2 regions of the Pseudalkalibacillus nanhaiensis genome follow, and region 2 is predicted to be linked to the other one. Evidence: predicted binding sites of a transcription regulator. Region 2 holds the regulator's gene; the other holds the start of a gene.
The links. Region 2 encodes CtsR, which represses protease genes until heat stress. Its sites were predicted from a motif close to ATGGTCAATAAAGGTCAAACA; they were not measured.
Positions count from the first base shown of each region.

Region 1: a site for CtsR is predicted at 9,767-9,787, ahead of clpP (ATP-dependent Clp endopeptidase proteolytic subunit ClpP). Genes of this name have one in related genera too.

Region 1 is NZ_CP143541.1:3,122,791-3,133,647, forward strand. It holds gene gpmI (2,3-bisphosphoglycerate-independent phosphoglycerate mutase) at 1-1,245, opposite strand, end outside; gene tpiA (triose-phosphate isomerase) at 1,238-1,999, opposite strand; gene V1497_RS16205 (phosphoglycerate kinase) at 2,080-3,264, opposite strand; gene gap (type I glyceraldehyde-3-phosphate dehydrogenase) at 3,458-4,465, opposite strand; gene V1497_RS16215 (sugar-binding domain-containing protein) at 4,530-5,543, opposite strand; gene V1497_RS16220 (glutaredoxin family protein) at 5,682-5,924, opposite strand; gene rpoN (RNA polymerase factor sigma-54) at 5,991-7,322, opposite strand; gene V1497_RS16230 (cupredoxin domain-containing protein) at 7,449-8,048, opposite strand; gene V1497_RS16235 (hypothetical protein) at 8,156-8,383, opposite strand; gene V1497_RS16240 (LCP family protein) at 8,500-9,492, shown strand; gene clpP (ATP-dependent Clp endopeptidase proteolytic subunit ClpP) at 9,845-10,441, shown strand; gene V1497_RS16250 (Gmad2 immunoglobulin-like domain-containing protein) at 10,591-10,857, shown strand, end outside.
Region 2 is NZ_CP143541.1:105,455-116,311, reverse strand. It holds gene clpC (ATP-dependent protease ATP-binding subunit ClpC) at 1-215, opposite strand, end outside; gene V1497_RS00615 (protein arginine kinase) at 229-1,302, opposite strand; gene V1497_RS00610 (UvrB/UvrC motif-containing protein) at 1,305-1,832, opposite strand; gene V1497_RS00605 (CtsR family transcriptional regulator) at 1,847-2,311, opposite strand; gene V1497_RS00600 (MgtC/SapB family protein) at 2,441-3,157, opposite strand; rRNA gene rrf (5S ribosomal RNA) at 4,197-4,312, opposite strand; rRNA gene V1497_RS00590 (23S ribosomal RNA) at 4,387-7,323, opposite strand; rRNA gene V1497_RS00585 (16S ribosomal RNA) at 7,492-9,043, opposite strand; tRNA gene V1497_RS00580 (tRNA-Ala) at 9,143-9,218, opposite strand; tRNA gene V1497_RS00575 (tRNA-Pro) at 9,235-9,311, opposite strand; tRNA gene V1497_RS00570 (tRNA-Arg) at 9,316-9,392, opposite strand; tRNA gene V1497_RS00565 (tRNA-Leu) at 9,424-9,512, opposite strand; tRNA gene V1497_RS00560 (tRNA-Gly) at 9,518-9,592, opposite strand; tRNA gene V1497_RS00555 (tRNA-Leu) at 9,596-9,681, opposite strand; tRNA gene V1497_RS00550 (tRNA-Lys) at 9,702-9,777, opposite strand; tRNA gene V1497_RS00545 (tRNA-Thr) at 9,782-9,857, opposite strand; tRNA gene V1497_RS00540 (tRNA-Val) at 10,006-10,081, opposite strand; rRNA gene rrf (5S ribosomal RNA) at 10,091-10,206, opposite strand; rRNA gene V1497_RS00530 (23S ribosomal RNA) at 10,281-10,857, opposite strand, start outside.

The DNA of each region.
Region 1 (10,857 bases), 610 kb from region 2:
GATTGTTGGCTCAAGCTTACCAGAATGTCCGACCATGTCTGGATTTGCGAAGTTCAAGATGATGACGTCATGCTTGTCCGCATTCAGTTCATCGAGTAGTGCATCTGTCACTTCATAAGCACTCATTTCCGGCTTCAAGTCGTATGTCGCGACTTTCGGCGAGTCGATCAAAATACGCTCTTCACCTGGGAACTCGTTTTCACGTCCGCCACTGAAGAAGAACGTGACGTGTGGATATTTTTCCGTTTCAGCGATTCGAAGCTGCTTATAGTTTTGCTGGGATAAAACTTCACCGAGCGTGTTGTCCAAGTCCGTCGGTTTGAACGCAACTTCTCCGTCAACGGATTCACTGAATTGTGTCAGACAGACAAAATGCAGATTTTTCGGACGGCCTTCACCACGATCGAATCCACGGAAGTCTTCGTTCGTGAAGACCTGGGAAATCTGGATCGCACGGTCAGGACGGAAATTGAAGAAGATGATTGCATCATCGTCGTTAACCGTCGCAACCGGTGAGCCATCTTCCTTCGTGATGACCGATGGCAGGACAAACTCGTCATAGATTTCATTTTTATAGGAATCATCGACGACTTCGATCGGATCCTGATAGGATGGACCTTCCCCGTATGTCATTGCTCGATAGGAGCGCTCGACACGGTCCCAGCGCTTGTCACGGTCCATAGAATAGTAACGGCCAGAGATCGTTGCATACTCACCGACACCGTACTCGTCCATCTTCTCTTGTAATGCTGTGATATATTCCTTCGCTGATTGAGGACCGACGTCACGACCATCTAAGAAACCGTGAATATAGACTTTTTCAACATTTTCTTCCGCTGCCAGCTTCAACAACGCATAAAGATGATCAATGTGGCTGTGTATACCACCATCAGAAAGCAATCCGAATATATGCAGGGCAGAATCCTTCTTTTTCACGTGATCCATCGCATCCAGGAAAGTTTGGTTTTCATAAAACTCGCCTTCCTTGATGGATAGGTTCACTCGTGTAAGACTCTGATAAACGATTCGTCCAGCACCGATGTTCAAGTGCCCGACCTCGGAATTCCCCATTTGTCCTTCAGGAAGTCCGACCGCTTCTCCACAAGCTTGCAGCTGGGAGTGCGGGAATTCGTTCCAATAACGGTCAAAATTCGGCTTATTCGCCTGGGCGACCGCATTCCCTTCTGTTTCATCCCGTAACGCAAACCCATCTAAAATGATGAGTGCGACTGGTTTTTTAGCCATTATGAACAACCTCCAACAACTGTAAGAAAGACTGTGGCTTCAAGCTCGCTCCACCGACAAGTGCTCCGTCAATATCCGATTGGCTCATGAGCTCTTCAATTGTTTCAGGCTTCACGCTTCCACCGTATTGGATGCGTACTTGATCGGCAGTCCCTTGTGAAAACTTGTCCGCAATCACAGTACGGATGTAGGCACAAACTTCATTTGCATCTTCAGAAGTAGCCGATTTGCCTGTTCCAATCGCCCAGATTGGTTCATAAGCGATGACAACTTGGGAAACCTGTTCTTCAGACAATCCGCTTAGAGCTTGCTCGACTTGATTTTTCACGTGAGATTTCGTTTCATTGTTCTCACGCTGTTCGAGGGATTCCCCGACACAAACAATCGGCACAAGGTCATACTTAAAGGCAGCGTGGACTTTTTTGTTGACGGATTCATTCGTTTCACCGAACATTTCACGTCGTTCGGAGTGTCCAAGAATGACATACTCAACCTTCAAGTCTTTCAGTGCATGAGGGCTGATTTCGCCCGTGAATGCGCCGCTTTCTTCAAAGTGCATGTTTTGTGCCCCTATATGAAGCTTCGTTTCTACTGTCTCATTTACTAGGGCATTCAAGAACAATGCAGGCGCGCAAATGACAGAATCAATTTTCTCCTCATCAGGAACGAGCTCTTTGATTTCCTTAACGAAGCTCTTCGATTCTTCAAGCGTTTTATGCATTTTCCAGTTTCCTGCGATAATCGGTTTACGCATCCTTTAAGGACCACCTTTCTTTTAATCATTAGGTAGATTTCATGAGAAAATTTCGCAAAAATCTATACAAGTTTCCTCTTTTACTTGTCGTTCAGGGCTGCAACTCCCGGAAGAACCTTCCCCTCCATAAATTCGAGGGATGCTCCTCCACCTGTGGAGATATGGCTCATCTTGTCAGCAAAACCAAATTTCTCTACGGCTGCCGCAGAATCACCGCCACCGATGACACTGTATGTGTCCGGTGAATCAGCAAGGGCTTTCGCAACACTCATCGTTCCATTAGCGAATGTATCAATCTCGAATACACCCATCGGTCCGTTCCAGATGACAAGCTTCGAACCTTCAATGACAGTACGGTACTCATCTCGAGTAGCTGGACCGATGTCGAGCGCTTCCCAATCTGAAGGGATTTCATCGATCGGTACGACTTTCGTGTTTGCGTCTCCAGAGAAATCGTCCGCTACGACAACGTCTTTCGGCATGTAGAACTTCACGCCTTTTTGCTCTGCTTTTTCCATGAACGATTTAGCTAGATCAATCTTATCTTCTTCTAATAGTGACTTTCCGATGTCATAACCTAACGCTTTGACAAATGTGTAAGCAAGTCCGCCACCAATGATCAAGTTATCGACCTTATCTAATAGATTGTCGATGACACCGATTTTGTCCTTTACCTTCGCTCCACCAATGATGGCTGTGAATGGTCGCTCAGGTTCAGCTAGTGCTTTGCCAAGAACCTCAAGCTCCTTCTCCATTAGAAGTCCAGCAACACCAGGTAAGTGATGAGCGACACCTTCAGTTGAAGCATGTGCACGGTGTGCTGCGCCAAATGCGTCATTGACATACAGGTCTGCTAGATCGGCAAATGCTTTTGCAAGTTCAGGGTCGTTCTTCTCTTCGCCAGCTTCGAAACGAACATTTTCAATAAGTAAGACGTCACCATTGTCCAAACCAGAAATGGCTTTGTTGACTTCTTCACCATATACTTCGTCCGTTTTTGTGACAGTCTGGTTCAATAGGTCACTAAGACGCTTCGCAACAGGATCAAGCCGTAGTTCCTCTACCACTTCACCTTTCGGACGTCCAAGGTGACTTGCGAGAATGACCTTTGCTCCTTTTTCAACCAAGTGTTGAATTGTAGGTAGTGCTGCACGGATACGAGTGTCGTCGGTCACTTCTCCATCCTTCATCGGTACGTTGAAGTCGACACGGCAGAACACTCTTTTCCCGTTCACATCAACATCGCGTATAGATTGTTTTTGCATTCGGAAAGCCTCCTTAATTACGTGAATTCATCTTATAATCGGATTGGTCGTTTGAAAAGCAGATGAATCAGTTACTTTTCAAACACCTTTAAGTACATGTGAAAAGAGGAGTAATACTACCCCTCTCCCCACAATCCTTATTCTATATAAACTTATCGTTCAGGTACAGTTTTTCCTGTTGATAAACTGTATCTTAAAGACCTTTAGAAGCGATGAACGCAACAAGATCAACAACACGGTGAGAATAACCGCTCTCGTTGTCGTACCAAGAGATTGCTTTAACCATGTTTCCTTCCATCACCATTGTAGATTGAGCATCTACTGTAGAAGAATCAGGGTTTCCGTTGTAGTCACGGGAAACAAGCGGCTCGTCACTGTATCCAAGAACACCTTTCAAGTTTGTTTCAGAAGCTTCTTTAAATGCTGCGTTTACTTCGTCAACTGTTACTTCTTTATCAAGCTCAGCAACAAGGTCAACAAGTGAAACGTTTGGAGTTGGAACACGCATTGCCATACCGTTCAACTTGCCTTCAAGCTCAGGAAGGACAAGGGATACCGCTTTTGCAGCACCAGTTGTTGTCGGGATGATGTTCTCTCCAGCAGCACGCGCACGACGGTAGTCTTTGTGCGGCAGGTCAAGGATTTGTTGGTCATTTGTGTAAGAGTGGACAGTTGTCATCATTCCACGCTTAAGACCGAACTTGTCATGCAAGACTTTCGCAAGTGGTGCTAGACAGTTTGTCGTACAAGATGCGTTAGAGATCACGTTGTGGCTAGCTGCATCGTATTTGTCTTCGTTTACACCAAGAACGACCGTGATGTCTTCGTTCTTCGCAGGTGCAGAGATAACAACTTTCTTCGCGCCAGCTTCAAGGTGTTTCGCTGCATCGTCACGTTGCGTGAAACGACCGGTAGATTCTACGACGATTTCAACGCCAAGGTCTCCCCAACCAAGTTGAGCAGGGTCGCGCTCAGAAAGAACCTTGATTTCCTTACCATCTACAACCAGGTTTTCACCGTTTACTTCAACTTTTGCATCAAGCTTTCCATGAACCGTGTCATATTGTAGAAGGTGTGCAAGCATTTCTGCATCTGTAAGGTCGTTTACTGCTACAACCTCAACATCATTGTTTTTAAGTGCTGCACGGAATACGTTACGTCCAATACGTCCAAATCCGTTAATACCAATCTTTGTAGCCATGTTAAAACTCCTCCTTGAAATGTGTATGTTAAGTAATGGTTTCTGACATGTGATTTGCCAGTCCTTAAATCAACTCTTTTGCTGCGCCCTCATCTGTAATCAAAATCTGACGAGGTCCGCGATTCATATAGGCTGCAATGGCATTTGCTTTACTGCTGCCGCCAGCAACCGCAAAGATTGTTTTTTCATCCGTCAGATCATCAAGCTGTAAGCCGACGGTCTTCACTTTGTGGACGATGGAACCGTCCTTGTCAAAGTAATAACCGAATGCTTCCGCAACGGCTTCGTGCTTTTCAATTTCCTGAAAGACCTGCTTGGATGATTTCCGCCGTTCCGCCATCGTCTTCGCTTCTCCAATACCATGGATGACGATTTCAGCAGATCGGATCAGGTCAAGCACTTCTTTTACACCCGGTTCTTCAATCAAGGATTGATACGATTCGTTGCTTAATTGATCTGGGACATGCAACAGTCGATATTCGCCATTGGCTTTACGGGCCATGGTCGAGCAGATCGTATTCGCTTGATTTTCAACCTGTTCACCTAATCCGCCCCGGGCTGGGACAATCAAAGGTTTACTTTTATTCGGTAATGGCTTCATCATTTCCGCTACTGCCGAAAGGGTCGTTCCACCAGTAACAGCGATGGTTTTTTCGGTTTTCAGTAATGGGAGAAGACGTTTGATTGCGGCTTTCCCCATTTCTTTTTTCACCCATTGGTCCCGATCACTATCACCTGGGACGATAATCACTTCTGCCAACTTTAATTTTTCCCGTAATCGCTCTTCTAAAACATGAAGACCTGAAACTTCTTTCATAATATTTTCGAGTTCTAGGAGAATATCATTGCCTTCATCGGTCAAAGTCATACCTGAAGAAGCGATATTCAAAAGCCCTTGTTTGTGTAAGAACTCGACTTCCGCCCGGAGTACCCTTTCCGTCTGTTGAAGGTTCGCCGCTAAGCTTCGCCTTCCAATCGGTTGAAGATACCGGACGTTCTGAAGGATGCGATAACGGTTCTGCATAACATCCATTAAATCTGGCAATAATTTTCGTTGTATTTCAATGATCGGCTCCATCGCAACTCCCCTTTGGACGAGAGTGAGGGACTTTAATTGTCCCACCTAGTCATATTATGTCCCGATTGGTGTAAAAAAATTTACCGACCTTACAATTTGTATCATAGCAATACTTCGACGCGTGTTCAACTTAAAAAACTAATAAAATGTAAGTAAGCGGTTTCTTAGTGAAAATAAGTCGATCTTACCATATTGTATGTTCTCACCATCGATTTGGACTACGGGAATCATCAATCCATACGCCTCTATCCATTCGTCCTTCTCATGAATATCCCTTATTTCGATATGAAATCCAAGCTCATCCTGAAGCTCTTCTAATATAAGAAGCGCATGATCACAAAGCGGGCAATTTTCTTTCGTATAAAAGTGGACAGTCAGCATAAATGTACTCCTTTTAATAGGGTTCATGGAAAAATAAAAGATGGAACATCATTCGTTCCATCTTCATTATACTACAAGTGCTTTTCTTTTCGATGAGGAAGCGATTCCGAGTTCTTCCCGGTATTTTGCGACTGTCCTTCTCGAAATTGATATTCCTTCACTCTTCAGCTTATCTGCAAGCTTTTGGTCCGATAACGGCTTTCCCTTCGTCTCTTCTTCAATCATTTGTTGAATCCTGACTTTGACTTGAGTGGATGAGGCTTCTTCTGAATCATTCCCTCTGTCTAGTTTAGAAGAAAAGAGTGACTTGAGTGCTATCGTCCCTTTCGGGGTTTGAATCGTTTTATTTTTAACCGCACGACTGACAGTAGATTCGTGAACCTCGATCGCATCCGCCACTTCCCGGAGGGTCATCGGTTTTAAAGCCTCATACCCATATTCGAAAAAGTCCCGTTGCCTTTGCACAAGGTATTCTCCTAGGCTTGTCAGGGTTTGCCGGCGCTGTTCAAGACTTCGCTTCAGCCATTCGTATTTTTGCAGCTGTTTTTCCAAATAGGCTTTGGCGTCGTGGTGACCCTTCATTAAGCGGAAGTAACGTTCGTTCAACGTGACCTCAGGGACAAGCTCTTCATTCATTCGAATGATATAACGACCAGTTTCATCTAATTCAATAAAAAACTCTGGCTGAACCCATTCACTCCTAGATTGCGAATAACTCACACAAGGTCTTGGATTCAACGAGCGAATCAATTCATCCGCCTGCTTTAATTCATCCTTTGTGATCTGAAGCGCTTTCATAATATGTGTAAACTTTTTATCTGCTAAATCGTTTAAATGATGCTGAATGATCGTACGGGCGACGGAATTATTGTACTCGATCCTGTCGAATTGAAGCAACAAGCACTCAGACAAGGACCTCGCTCCAACACCAGCAGGTTCTAATTGTTGAACCAGCCCCAAAATGTGTTCAAGTGCTTCTTCAGGTATCCCTAGCTCAACCTGCAGCCGTTCTAAACTGCAATCGAGGTAGCCATTTTCATCTAGGCAATAAATCATATACTCAGCTGCCATTCGCTCATTCTCAGATATATCAAGCCAGGCAATCTGTTCAATAAGATGATCCTGTAAACTCGGATCTTCAGCCTTCAAAAAGTTGATCGGGTTCGTATCATCTTCCTCATAAAACCACGAGTCACGAGCATCCAGATCAGATTGTGAATCTCCCTGGACCGGCTCTGTCCTTTTTTCCAACAGATCGATGAGAGGATTTTCAAGAGCCTGCTGTCGTAAAAAATGTGTCAGTTCAAGTGTAGGGTATTGTAAAATCGTTATGGCTTGTCGCAACTCATTGGTCATGACAAGTTTCAGTGATTGCGTTTGATATAAACCTAATTCCATAACAATACCTCCCTTACCCCATCATATCAAAAATGAATGCGCTTTATCACCATGTAATATTTGCAAATCCAAGAATTAAAACAAAAAAAGAACAGCTGCTGAATGAGCGCTGTTCCTTTGCGGCAATTATTCTTCTACGATGATTGTCCCTTTCATTCCGGCCTCTTTATGACCAGGTACACTGCAATAAAATTCAAACGTGCCAGTTTCTTTCGGAATGAATTTAATGCTCACAGTATCACCTGGATTGCTGTTCATATGAAGGGTCTTCATGTCCTTCTTATCGCCATGAGCATAAGCCTTTTTCGTGCCTAACAATTTGTCAATCATTGACGTTTGCTCTGGGTGTTCAGGCATTTCACTCATGGAAATCATTTCGATTTCAAGTTCATCCTCTACAAAATCATGGAATACTTGTCCTTCATTCGTCATGACAAATTCGTATTCTTGATCTTTCTTAAGCTTGATTGTGGATGGTTCAAATTTCATCTCCGATGCGGTGATTTTGATGGTATTCCCGTTTGTAGCGTCTTCACCTTCCGAAGCTTGCTGATCGTTATTGTCCGCTCCTTCTTGATCTTGATCATCACTTTCTTGCTGTTCTTCAGTTGGTTGTGTCTTTTCATTTTCCGCTGTCTGATCGTTTTCGTCTGAACCGCAAGCGACGAGTAAACCAATCATAAGTAAAGAAATCGCAAATAAAAATGGTAGACGCTTTATTTTCATATGTTTTCACTCCATTCTTCAGTCTCTCTATTAACTGAATGGTAGCAAAATCACTTTTAGCTTGCAAACGTTTCCAACTAATTTAAGGGAATTATCGGGATCGTTTTTCAATTCTCGTGTCTTTTCTCTTCATACTGCACATGGTGCTTGTGGTCTTCACTTATTTTTTGTTTTTCGTACGGAACTCTCCCCATTGTTAGATCGTCATAAGGTGTGAATTCATTATTCGGTAGTTTCTTTTTACGTATGATTTTATAAATGATGATAACGGGAATAATAATAGACATACCTACTGTCAGAACGAACTGGAACATTTCATAAGCTGTTTCTAGCAAAAAAGGAACCTCCTTCAGAATGTTCTATTTTACGCCATATCCATACAAATTCTTACAAGTTGTGCTATAATTTGGAGTCAGTGCTCATTTATAAATAAAACGGTGGTGAACGTGAAATGGCTTCACGAATCGATCGAAAGAAAGAAAAGAAAAAAGGGAAATTCTTCAAACGCGCACTTTTATTGTTCATGATACTATTTATTGCTGTCGCTGGCTATGCTGCTATTCAATATTATTTAGGTCTCCAACAGGCACAACCTACCAAAGAGATGGAAAGTAATTATGAATTCAATGCCCCTGAGCAGAAAGTGAAGGGGAAATATAATATTCTTTTGCTTGGTGTGGATGCTCGAAAAGAAGATCAGCAATCGAGAACCGATACAATCATGATTGCGCAATATGATACTGAGAGCGACAAAGCGAAGCTCGTTTCCTTGATGCGGGACTCTTATGTTGAAATTCCGGGTTATCCGAAAAATAAAATCAACGCTGCTTTTTTCCACGGTGGACCGGAATTGCTTCGTCAAACGATTAAGGAGAATTTCGATATCGACATTCATTACTACGCCATCGTCGATTTTAAAGGCTTCGAACAAATCATTGATACGATCGCACCGGATGGGATTGAAATCAACGTCGAAAAACGGATGTCAGAAAACATCGATGTGACCCTTGAACCAGGGCTTCAAAAGCTGAACGGAAAAGAACTTCTCGGTTATGCCCGTTTCCGTCACGATTTACGCGGAGATTTCACCCGTGTGGAACGCCAACAAAAAGTCATTGCGAAGGTGAAGGAGGAGTTCACGAGCCTTTACGGTATCAGTAAGCTGCCGAAGGTCATGGGGACGATCCAGCCTTATATCGACACCAATATGAAAATGTTCACCGCAATCGGTCTTGCAAAGAATGTTATGACGAACAAAAGTGAGATTGAAACGATGAAGATTCCAATTAAAGATTCCTTCCGAGAACCGACATACAGCGGCGTCGGTCAGGTCCTTGATATGGATATCGAACAGAACAAACAAGCGTTGAAGGACTTCCTCGGACTCGGAGACGGAACATCAACCTACACGAACAACACAGAAGAAGACGAAACAGAATCATAAACTCAAACCGAATAAAAATGGAAGAAAACCGTCCCGAGGGACGGTTTTTTTGTTTATAAGTGTTAGGCACTTTCTGTCCTGTATATACGAAAGTTGTAAAACAAAATTACAAACTGGAACGTTTAAATCGGTTCTTAAAGGGAAAAATGGTATGATGTATACATAGTTATGTAAATGTGATTTTCTTCGAATCAACAAAATCAAACCTTTCTGAACTTCGATTTTGAAGATGAAGAATCTCGTCGAACGAAAAGTACAGTTGATGAAGCCTAAAAGTTTGACCTATATTGACCTATTGAGTAAGATGAAATTAAGCCATAAAGATACTTATGGAAAGAGGAGGATTTCTGAAATGAACTTGATCCCAACAGTTATTGAACAAACGAACCGCGGAGAACGTGCATATGACATTTACTCCCGCCTTTTAAAAGACCGTATCATCATGCTAGGGAGCGCGATTGATGACAATGTCGCAAACTCAATCGTGGCTCAGTTGCTATTCTTAGCTGCAGAAGATCCTGAAAAGGACATCTCCCTTTACATCAACAGCCCAGGCGGATCCATCACTGCAGGTATGGCGATCTACGATACGATGCAATTCATTAAGCCAAAGGTCAGCACAATCTGTATCGGTATGGCTGCATCCATGGGTGCATTCTTACTTACAGCTGGTGAGCCTGGAAAGCGTTATGCACTTCCAAACAGTGAAGTCATGATTCACCAACCTTTAGGTGGTACTCAAGGGCAAGCTGCTGACATCGAAATTCATGCTCGTCGTATCATCGAAATGCGCGAAAAGATCAACAAGATCATCGCAGACCGTTCTGGACAGCCAGTTGAAGTTGTTGAACGCGACACGGATCGTGACAACTTCATGAGCGCTCACCGTGCGAAAGAATACGGTTTGATTGACGACGTTATTGAAAAACCAGTTGCATCAACAAAATAATGATGTTCATTAAAAGAGTCGACCTCCCAAGGTCGGCTTTTTTTATAGGTTATTTGTACATCCTCATTTTATTTCCATAGACAAAAAAGAATGTTATTCCTCGCCTTTACTCATAGACTTGTGGAAAGGAGGGAGTTTCATTGAAACGGATGTTGATCATATTGTTGATTGTCCTTTTGGGGATTGGCGGCTACCAATGGATAACCAATGACAGCGATTCTTCAAGTGATCCACCAGCATCAGAGGATCAAGGTAAACCGGATGACGAAAGTGATGGTAAGGATGGTCCTGATGACGATGCGACAGACGATGAACCGGTAGAAAATGACGCCTTCAAGATTGAATCGCCACGACCAAATCAAGTTGTCGGTAATGAATTCCTCTTTAAAGGGAAGGCGCGGGTGTTTGAAGCTGTC
Region 2 (10,857 bases):
TGCCCTTTACCAATAAGGCTTTCAACTTCCTTCTGGATTTTTTCAGGACTTAGACCAAGTACAGAAAGGGCTTTTGCTGCGATACCCTCACCCTCACGAACTAGACCGAGCAGGATATGCTCTGTACCCACATTGTTATGCCCCAACCTGATCGCTTCTTCTTGCGCAAGTGCCAGTACTTTTTGAGCTCGTTCTGTAAAACGTCCAAACATCATCGTGATCACCTTCCTATTCGTTGTTCTTCTCTAACTTCATTCTCTCACGGATCAATGTGGCCCGACGGATATCTCTTTCATCGGGGGATAATGGTTTTCCAGCGTACTGTTGTAAAAAACCAGGTTGAGTGAGTATCATTAGTTCATTCAATATTTTCCGTGAAATACCTTCTATAATTTTTAAATCAATACCAAGCCTAACATCCGACAAACATTTCGTCGCCTCTTTAGATTGTATGATTCGACTGTTTGACAGGATACCCAGTGAGCGATGGACACGGTCCTCCAACTGGATTTTTGAAGTTTCGAAGAGGTTCTTCCTTGCAGAGCGTTCCTCTTCAATCAACTGTAGAACGACCCCCCTCAAATCTTCGACAATATCCTGTTCTGACTTTCCGAGTGTCATCTGGTTGGAAACTTGGAATACATTCCCTTGCGCTTCGCTGCCTTCTCCATAAATTCCTCTGACGACGAGACCGAGCTGATTGATGGCCGGCACGATCCGGTGCATTTTCTGTGTCATGACGAGGGCCGGGAGATGCATCATGACCGAAGCTCTCATACCTGTTCCAACGTTCGTCGGACAGCTGGTCAGATAGCCGTGCTTTTCATCAAAGGCGTAGTTCACTTTTTCCTCGAACCAATCGTCGATTCCACTTGCCAACGTCAGTGCTTCTGACAATTGGAAGCCTGGGAATAGACATTGGATTCGAATATGATCTTCCTCATTGATCATGATACTGATTGATTCATCCTCACTCATCAGGACACCCGACTTCTTTGGGTCTTCCGCAAGATTCGGACTGATAAGATGTTTTTCAACCAGAACCCTTTTTTCGATTGGTTTCAGCTGATCGACATCAAAATACGTTAACCGCCCTACCGATCCATAGGATTCATCTGCATAGTGCTGACGAATCTGTTGATTGACTTCTTCGGCTTGTTGTTCGTTGGCTACCATCGGAAATACATGATTCTCCAGATTCCGGGCTAAACGGATACGACTGCTTAAGACAATATCTGAGTCCGGACCTTCCCGTTTCATCCAGGGGCTGATTGCTTCACTCATGAATCGTTCTAAAGACAATCTTAATCCCTCCCCTCAAGCCGCTGTTGCATCGATCGGATACGATCTCTCACCTCAGCAGCTTCTTCGAATTCTTCCTGGGCGATAAGCTGCTGTAGCTTTTCTCGTAACTGATTGATCTTTTTACGTTCCAGAAGATCGTTACCGAGGCGTTTGGGTATTTTTCCGGAATGGTCCGTGTTGCCTCCATGGATTCTCTTGAAGATTGGATCGAGCTTGGAAGCGAATGTCTTATAACAATTCATGCAACCGAATCGACCAATCTTGGCAAATTCCGGATAGGTCATCCCACATTGTGAACATTGGGTTACTTGTTTACTTCGTGCAGCAGTACCGGGATCGCTGAGCGGTTGTTCAAAGTTTAATAGACCTGATAGCAGATTATGAATAGAAAAAGAATTAGACCCTGGTATGAAATCCCCTTTTTCCTTCGCACACTGTTCACAAATATGAAACTCATTTTTTTCACCGTTGATGATTTTTGTGAAGTGCAAAGTGGCTGGTCGCTGTTGGCATTCCTGACAATACACGCCTTACACTCCCCTCAGTCTTTATACTTTAAGCTTTGGATCATGGATTTTAATAGATTTGCCCGTAATTCATCCCGGTAGGGCAAAACGATATTTATGGTGGAGCGATCCATGACACTTTTCATAAGCCGTGCTTCTCTTATGCTGATGATTTCTTCTTCTAAAAGTCGTAAAATGATATTCTCAGCTGCAGATTGATTGATTCTTGTTTTGATGAGACGGAGTATTTGATCAAGTAAGATCGTCGAACTATCTGTTTCGACCTTTATGATCCGGATGTAACCTCCTCCTCCTCTTTTACTTTCCACGATGAAGCCTTTCTCAATCGTAAACCTCGTATTTATCACGTAATTGATTTGTGAAGGGACACACTGAAACTTTTCTGCTATTTCACTTCTTTTTATTTCAATTGCCTTTGTGTTACTTTCATTTAAGATTTCCCTTAAATACGCTTCAATGATGTCTGAAATATTCTTCATCCCATTTTTGCCCCTCCTCACACTCTGACTTTGACTTTCTTTGACTATAATTATAAACATTTGCGCAAAACTTGCAAATGTTTTATCTGTCACCATTATTGACAGAGTCAGGGAGGAATAAACGCAAAATTACTCTGTTGCAAATACTTTATGAACGTAATCAATCGATTGTATCTTGTCATAGACCTCTGGAAGCTTTTTTGTATTTGAAACCTGAATTTTGAAGGAATACTTGATTAGAGGAACAGATGCATCATTAGGATGATCGTCGACCGACATACTCAAAATCGGCACTTTACATGACTCCAGCTCGTTTACGATTGTAGATAAGGATACTTCCTTGTTTTCTACAATGACAGTGACATGATGGAACCTCTGCTTCCGTAAGTAAAGATCCTCGAATTTGTTGAGGAATAGTAAGCTCGCGATCATAACCGTCGTGGTGAAGATCGCTTCATAGTACATCCCGATCCCGACAACAAGTCCAATCCCTGCTACGACCCAGATCGAAGCAGCAGTCGTAAGACCACGCACTGTCACACCATGTACAAGGATTGTTCCAGCCCCTAGGAACCCGATGCCACTGACCACATATGCTGGCAGACGGGAAGGGTCGAAGCCTTGCACTTGTTCATGTGTACTTAAAAAATCTTCGAATCCGAAGATGGATAAAAGCATCATGAGGCATGAGCCTACCCCTACTAATAGATGGGTTCGAAAGCCCGCTGGGTGTCGCTTGAATTCTCGTTCGATTCCCACCATTCCACAAAGGAACGCTGCTAATACGAGTCTGATCGTAATCGTTGCCGTTTCATCTGATATCCAATCATACGATAATAGATCCATATTCTCTCACCCCTATATGTAACATCACCATTTCTATAGTCTATGGTTTATTGAATTTAATTATAGGTCAACAATGAAAAAAGGGGCAATGAAAAAGGTGCTGGAAAGTGAAAGAATGTTGTGTTGGGCATTTCTGTAGCTTTGTACTGTTTGGATAGTAAAGTGAGAAATTTGGATAGTAAATACTCTGTTGTGGATAGTAATGGGGGAAATTCGGATAGTATATGCTCTGTTTTGGCTCGTAAAAGTTGATTTCTTCCGAAATTCACTCCCTTTCCGCGGGTGGAAGGAAAAGCGGAATCGCCTGTTCAGGTGCGACAAGCGCTGGAGATTCCTTTAAAAACACGTTCTTTGTGTTTAAAAGGAATCGAAGCGACCTCGAGCACCTAGGCGATGAGCTAGACATCTCCGCGAGCCTCCTCACTTCCACAGGATGTGGTGACTTCGACGTTCACCACAGGACGTGGTGGCTTTTAGTCGAAGAACCTTAATTAAAGTAGCTGTGGGGTCTCGCCTGGCCCGCTTTTCCCGCAGGAGTGTCGTGAATTTCTACAAAAATCAACTTTAACAGGAAGTATTTTTCTTTGATGCATTGTGGAATTACAATGAATGACTGATCTCATCGTCTGCTTCCCTCCACTCCCATATATTTAAACACAAAAAAGAACAGTCTTTCGACTGTTCTCAGGCTGACGACTCTATATCAGTAAAAACGTGCACTTTGAAACAAAAAATAGGGTGTGGATGTTCTTTTTTGGAAAAAATAAACGTCTTTTTCCGATTATGTAATAAGAATCTGCATTAAATAGTGAAAATTTAAAGATTATCTACGAAAATCAGAAATTATCTACAAAAATGAGCGATTATCTACGGAAATTAGAATTTATCTACAAAAACGACGAATTATCTACGAAAACACAGTAATTATCTACAAAAAACGGATTCCCGCCGTTATCCGTAATGAAAAAAGCTTGAAACCCCCTTGCGGACATTTATTTGAACACAAAAAAGAGTAGTCAATTCGACTACTCTCTTGTTTGCCCGGCGACGTCCTACTCTCACAGGGGGAAGCCCCCAATTACCATTGGCGCTGAAGAGCTTAACTTCCGTGTTCGGCATGGGAACGGGTGTGACCTCTTCGCCATCATCACCAGACTATTTTGTTAGGGAATCCTATTCCCTCAAAACTAGATAACGTTTCTTGAAAACATCTTCGATGTTTAAGTTTTGTGGTTAAGTCCTCGATCGATTAGTATCTGTCAGCTTCACGTGTCGCCACGCTTCCACACCAGACCTATCAACCTCATCATCTCTGAGGGATCTTACTCGCTTGACGCGATGGGAAATCTCATCTTGAGGGGGGCTTCATGCTTAGATGCTTTCAGCACTTATCCCGTCCACACGTAGCTACCCAGCGATGCTCCTGGCGGAACAACTGGTACACCAGCGGTGTGTCCATCCCGGTCCTCTCGTACTAAGGACAGCTCCTCTCAAATTTCCTGCGCCCGCGACGGATAGGGACCGAACTGTCTCACGACGTTCTGAACCCAGCTCGCGTACCGCTTTAATGGGCGAACAGCCCAACCCTTGGGACCTACTTCAGCCCCAGGATGCGATGAGCCGACATCGAGGTGCCAAACCTCCCCGTCGATGTGGACTCTTGGGGGAGATAAGCCTGTTATCCCCAGGGTAGCTTTTATCCGTTGAGCGATGGCCCTTCCATGCGGAACCACCGGATCACTAAGCCCGACTTTCGTCCCTGCTCGACTTGTAGGTCTCGCAGTCAAGCTCCCTTGTGCCTTTACACTCTGCGAATGATTTCCAACCATTCTGAGGGAACCTTTGGGCGCCTCCGTTACACTTTAGGAGGCGACCGCCCCAGTCAAACTGCCCACCTGACACTGTCTCCGAACCGGATCACGGTTCTGGGTTAGAATTTCAATACCGTCAGGGTAGTATCCCACCGACGCCTCCACCGAACCTGGCGGTCCGGCTTCTAAGGCTCCTACCTATCCTGTACAAACGATACCAAAATCCAATATCAGGCTACAGTAAAGCTCCATGGGGTCTTTCCGTCCTGTCGCGGGTAACCTGCATCTTCACAGGTACTATAATTTCACCGGGTCTCTCGTTGAGACAGTATCCAAGTCGTTGCACCTTTCGTGCGGGTCGGAACTTACCCGACAAGGAATTTCGCTACCTTAGGACCGTTATAGTTACGGCCGCCGTTTACTGGGGCTTCGATTCAGAGCTTCTCCCGTAAGGGATAACCCCTCCTCTTAACCTTCCAGCACCGGGCAGGTGTCAGCCCCTATACTTCGCCTTACGGCTTCGCAGAGACCTGTGTTTTTGCTAAACAGTCGCTTGGATCTTTTCACTGCGGCTCTCTCGGGCATACACCCTATCAGAGCACCCCTTCTCCCGAAGTTACGGGGTCATTTTGCCGAGTTCCTTAACGAGAGTTCTCCCGAGCATCTTAGGATTCTCTCCTCGCCTACCTGTGTCGGTTTACGGTACGGGCACCTCTTTCCTCGCTAGAGGCTTTTCTTGGCAGTGTAGGATCAGGGACTTCGGTACTTTAATTCCCTCGCCATCACAGCTCCGCCGTATGGTGGACGGATTTACCTATCCACCGGCCTTGACTGCTTGGACGCGCATATCCATCAGCGCGCTCTCCCTACCTTCCTGCGTCCCCCCGTTGCTCAAACGGAAAGGAGGTGGTACAGGAATATCAACCTGTTATCCATCGCCTACGCCTTTCGGCCTCGGCTTAGGTCCCGACTAACCCTGAGCGGACGAGCCTTCCTCAGGAAACCTTGGGCTTTCGATGGAGAAGATTCTCACTTCTCTTTTCGCTACTCATACCGGCATTCTCACTTCAAAGCGCTCCACGAGTCCTTCCGGTCTCGCTTCTCAGCCCTTCGAACGCTCCCCTACCACTGTACCAACGGTACAATCCATAGCTTCGGTGATACGTTTAGCCCCGGTACATTTTCGGCGCAGAGTCACTCGACCAGTGAGCTATTACGCACTCTTTAAATGGTGGCTGCTTCTAAGCCAACATCCTGGTTGTCTAAGCAACTCCACATCCTTTTCCACTTAACGTATACTTGGGGACCTTAGCTGATGGTCTGGGCTGTTTCCCTCTCGACTACGGATCTTATCACTCGCAGTCTGACTCCCGTGGACAAGTTCCTGGCATTCGGAGTTTGACTGAATTCGGTAATCCTGTGGGGACCCCTAGTCCAATCAGTGCTCTACCTCCAGAACTCTCACCACGAGGCTAGCCCTAAAGCTATTTCGGGGAGAACCAGCTATCTCCGAGTTCGATTGGCATTTCACCCCTACCCACACCTCATCCCCGCACTTTTCAACGTGCGTGGGTTCGGGCCTCCATTCAGTGTTACCTGAACTTCACCCTGGACATGGGTAGATCACTCGGTTTCGGGTCTACGACAACGTACTCCTTCGCCCTATTCAGACTCGCTTTCGCTGCGGCTCCGTCTTTTCAACTTAACCTTGCACGTTATCGTAACTCGCCGGTTCATTCTACAAAAGGCACGCCGTCACCCGTTAATGGGCTCCGACTACTTGTAGGCACACGGTTTCAGGATCTCTTTCACTCCCCTTCCGGGGTGCTTTTCACCTTTCCCTCACGGTACTGGTTCACTATCGGTCACTAGGGAGTATTTAGCCTTGGGAGATGGTCCTCCCAGATTCCGACGGGGTTTCACGTGTCCCGCCGTACTCAGGATCCACTCTGGAGGGAACGACGTTTTGGCTACAGGGCTGTTACCTCTTCTAGCGGGCCTTTCCAGACCGCTTCGCCTACGCCGTTCCTTTCTTACTCCGTATAGAGTGTCCTACAACCCCAAGAGGCAAGCCTCTTGGTTTGGGCTAATTCCGTTTCGCTCGCCGCTACTCAGGAAATCGCGATTGCTTTCTCTTCCTCTGGGTACTAAGATGTTTCAGTTCCCCAGGTCTGCCTTCTCATACCCTATGTATTCAGGTATGGATACTATCCCATTACGGATAGTGGGTTCCCCCATTCGGAAATCCCCGGATCGAAGCTTACTTACAGCTCCCCGAGGCATATCGGTGTTCGTCCCGTCCTTCTTCGGCTCCTAGTGCCAAGGCATCCACCGTGCGCCCTTCATAACTTAACCACGTTATGAATGAACTTACACTTATTTCTTGTCATTTAAAATGACGTTTCGATGTCTTGTTTTCAAGAATTGTTATCTAGTTTTCAAGGAACAGTGTTTGAAAGAGGTTTAGCTCTTTCAAAACTAAACAAAAGCCAAAGCGTGTTATGTCCTTAAAGGACTCCTTAGAAAGGAGGTGATCCAGCCGCACCTTCCGATACGGCTACCTTGTTACGACTTCACCCCAATCATCTGTCCCACCTTCGGCGGCTGGTTCCAAAAGGTTACCTCACCGACTTCGGGTGTTACAAACTCTCGTGGTGTGACGGGCGGTGTGTACAAGGCCCGGGAACGTATTCACCGCGGCATGCTGATCCGCGATTACTAGCAATTCCGGCTTCATGCAGGCGAGTTGCAGCCTGCAATCCGAACTGAGAATGGCTTTATGGGATTCGCTCAACCTCGCGGTTTTGCTGCCCTTTGTACCATCCATTGTAGCACGTGTGTAGCCCAGGTCATAAGGGGCATGATGATTTGACGTCATCCCCACCTTCCTCCGGTTTGTCACCGGCAGTCACCTTAGAGTGCCCAACTGAATGCTGGCAACTAAGATCAAGGGTTGCGCTCGTTGCGGGACTTAACCCAACATCTCACGACACGAGCTGACGACAACCATGCACCACCTGTCACTTCGTCCCCCGAAGGGGAACCTTCCATCTCTGGAAGTAGCGAAGGATGTCAAGACCTGGTAAGGTTCTTCGCGTTGCTTCGAATTAAACCACATGCTCCACTGCTTGTGCGGGCCCCCGTCAATTCCTTTGAGTTTCAGCCTTGCGGCCGTACTCCCCAGGCGGAGTGCTTAATGTGTTAACGTCAGCACTGAGGGTGGAACCCCCCAACACCTAGCACTCATCGTTTACGGCGTGGACTACCAGGGTATCTAATCCTGTTTGCTCCCCACGCTTTCGCGCCTCAGCGTCAGTTACTGGCCAGAGAGCCGCCTTCGCCACTGGTGTTCCTCCATATATCTACGCATTTCACCGCTACACATGGAATTCCACTCTCCTCTCCAGTACTCAAGTCCCCCAGTTTCCAATGGCCCTCCACGGTTGAGCCGTGGGCTTTCACATCAGACTTAAGAGACCGCCTGCGCGCGCTTTACGCCCAATAATTCCGGACAACGCTTGCCACCTACGTATTACCGCGGCTGCTGGCACGTAGTTAGCCGTGGCTTTCTGGTTAGGTACCGTCAAGGTACCGCCCTATTCGAACGGTACTTGTTCTTCCCTAACAACAGAGCTTTACGACCCGAAGGCCTTCATCGCTCACGCGGCGTTGCTCGGTCAGGCTTTCGCCCATTGCCGAAGATTCCCTACTGCTGCCTCCCGTAGGAGTCTGGGCCGTGTCTCAGTCCCAGTGTGGCCGATCACCCTCTCAGGTCGGCTACGCATCGTCGCCTTGGTAAGCTCTTACCCCACCAACTAGCTAATGCGCCGCGGGCCCATCTGTAAGTGATAGCGAGAAGCCATCTTTTAACCTTCCTCCATGCGGAGGTAGGTGTTACCCGGTATTAGCCCCGGTTTCCCGGAGTTATCCCAGTCTTACAGGTAGGTTGCCCACGTGTTACTCACCCGTCCGCCGCTGATCTCAGGGGAGCAAGCTCCCCATTGATCCGCTCGACTTGCATGTATTAGGCACGCCGCCAGCGTTCGTCCTGAGCCAGGATCAAACTCTCCAATAAAGTAAAGTTTGTCTTGCTCATAAATGTAAATCGAAATTGATTCAGGGTTTATTAAAAACCCGTTTCACGCTTGGCTTTTGTTCAGTTTTCAAAGAACTATGGTGGAGCCTAGCGGGATCGAACCGCTGACCTCCTGCGTGCAAGGCAGGCGCTCTCCCAGCTGAGCTAAGGCCCCATATCTAAAAACGGAATGGTCGGGAAGACAGGATTTGAACCTGCGACCCCCTGGTCCCAAACCAGGTGCTCTACCAAGCTGAGCCACTTCCCGTAAATGGCGCGCCCGAGAGGAGTCGAACCCCTAACCTTCTGATCCGTAGTCAGACGCTCTATCCAATTGAGCTACGGGCGCATTTTATATGATTTGAAGACGTTGTCGAAAATGGTGCCGAGGGCCGGACTTGAACCGGCACGGTAATCACTTACCGCAGGATTTTAAGTCCTGTGTGTCTGCCAATTCCACCACCCCGGCAGTAATGGAGCGGAAGACGGGATTCGAACCCGCGACCCCCACCTTGGCAAGGTGGTGTTCTACCACTGAACTACTTCCGCAAATGGTGCGGGTGGAGGGACTTGAACCCCCACGTCGCAAGGACACTAGATCCTAAGTCTAGCGCGTCTGCCAATTCCGCCACACCCGCAAATCTATTTAGATGAAAAGTGGTGAGCCATGAAGGACTCGAACCTTCGACCCTCTGATTAAAAGTCAGATGCTCTACCGACTGAGCTAATGGCTCGGAATGGTGCTGGCCAGAGGACTTGAACCCCCAACCTACTGATTACAAGTCAGTTGCTCTACCAATTGAGCTAGGCCAGCGTTGTTAAAAGAAGTCTGTTCAATTTGTGTCTCTTCCTCTACACGAACTGCTTCGTTGTAGACTGCGTCGAGACAAGTCGCAGCTAATTCATCAGCTGTCATGCTCCTTGCTCTACCAATTGAGCTAGGCCAGCGTTATTATAATAAATGGTGGAGGATGACGGGATCGAACCGCCGACCCCCTGCTTGTAAGGCAGGTGCTCTCCCAGCTGAGCTAATCCTCCATATATAAAGCCCGGCGACGTCCTACTCTCACAGGGGGAAGCCCCCAATTACCATTGGCGCTGAAGAGCTTAACTTCCGTGTTCGGCATGGGAACGGGTGTGACCTCTTCGCCATCATCACCAGACTATTTTGTTAGGGAATCCTATTCCCTCAAAACTAGATAACGTTTCTTGAAAACATCTTCGATGTTTAAGTTTTGTGGTTAAGTCCTCGATCGATTAGTATCTGTCAGCTTCACGTGTCGCCACGCTTCCACACCAGACCTATCAACCTCATCATCTCTGAGGGATCTTACTCGCTTGACGCGATGGGAAATCTCATCTTGAGGGGGGCTTCATGCTTAGATGCTTTCAGCACTTATCCCGTCCACACGTAGCTACCCAGCGATGCTCCTGGCGGAACAACTGGTACACCAGCGGTGTGTCCATCCCGGTCCTCTCGTACTAAGGACAGCTCCTCTCAAATTTCCTGCGCCCGCGACGGATAGGGACCGAACTGTCTCACGACGTTCTGAACCCAGCTCGCGTACCGCTTTAATGGGCGAACAGCCCAACCCTTGGGACCTACTTCAGCCCCAGGATGCGATGAGCCGACATCGAGGTGCCAAACCTCCCCGTCGATGTGGACTCTTGGGGGAGATAAGCCTGTTATCCCCAGGGTAGCTTTTATCCGTTGAGCGATGGCCCTTCCATGCGGAACCACCGGATCACTAAGCCCGACTTTCGTCCCTGCTCGACTTGTAGGTCTCGCAGTCAAGCTCCCTTGTGCCTTTACA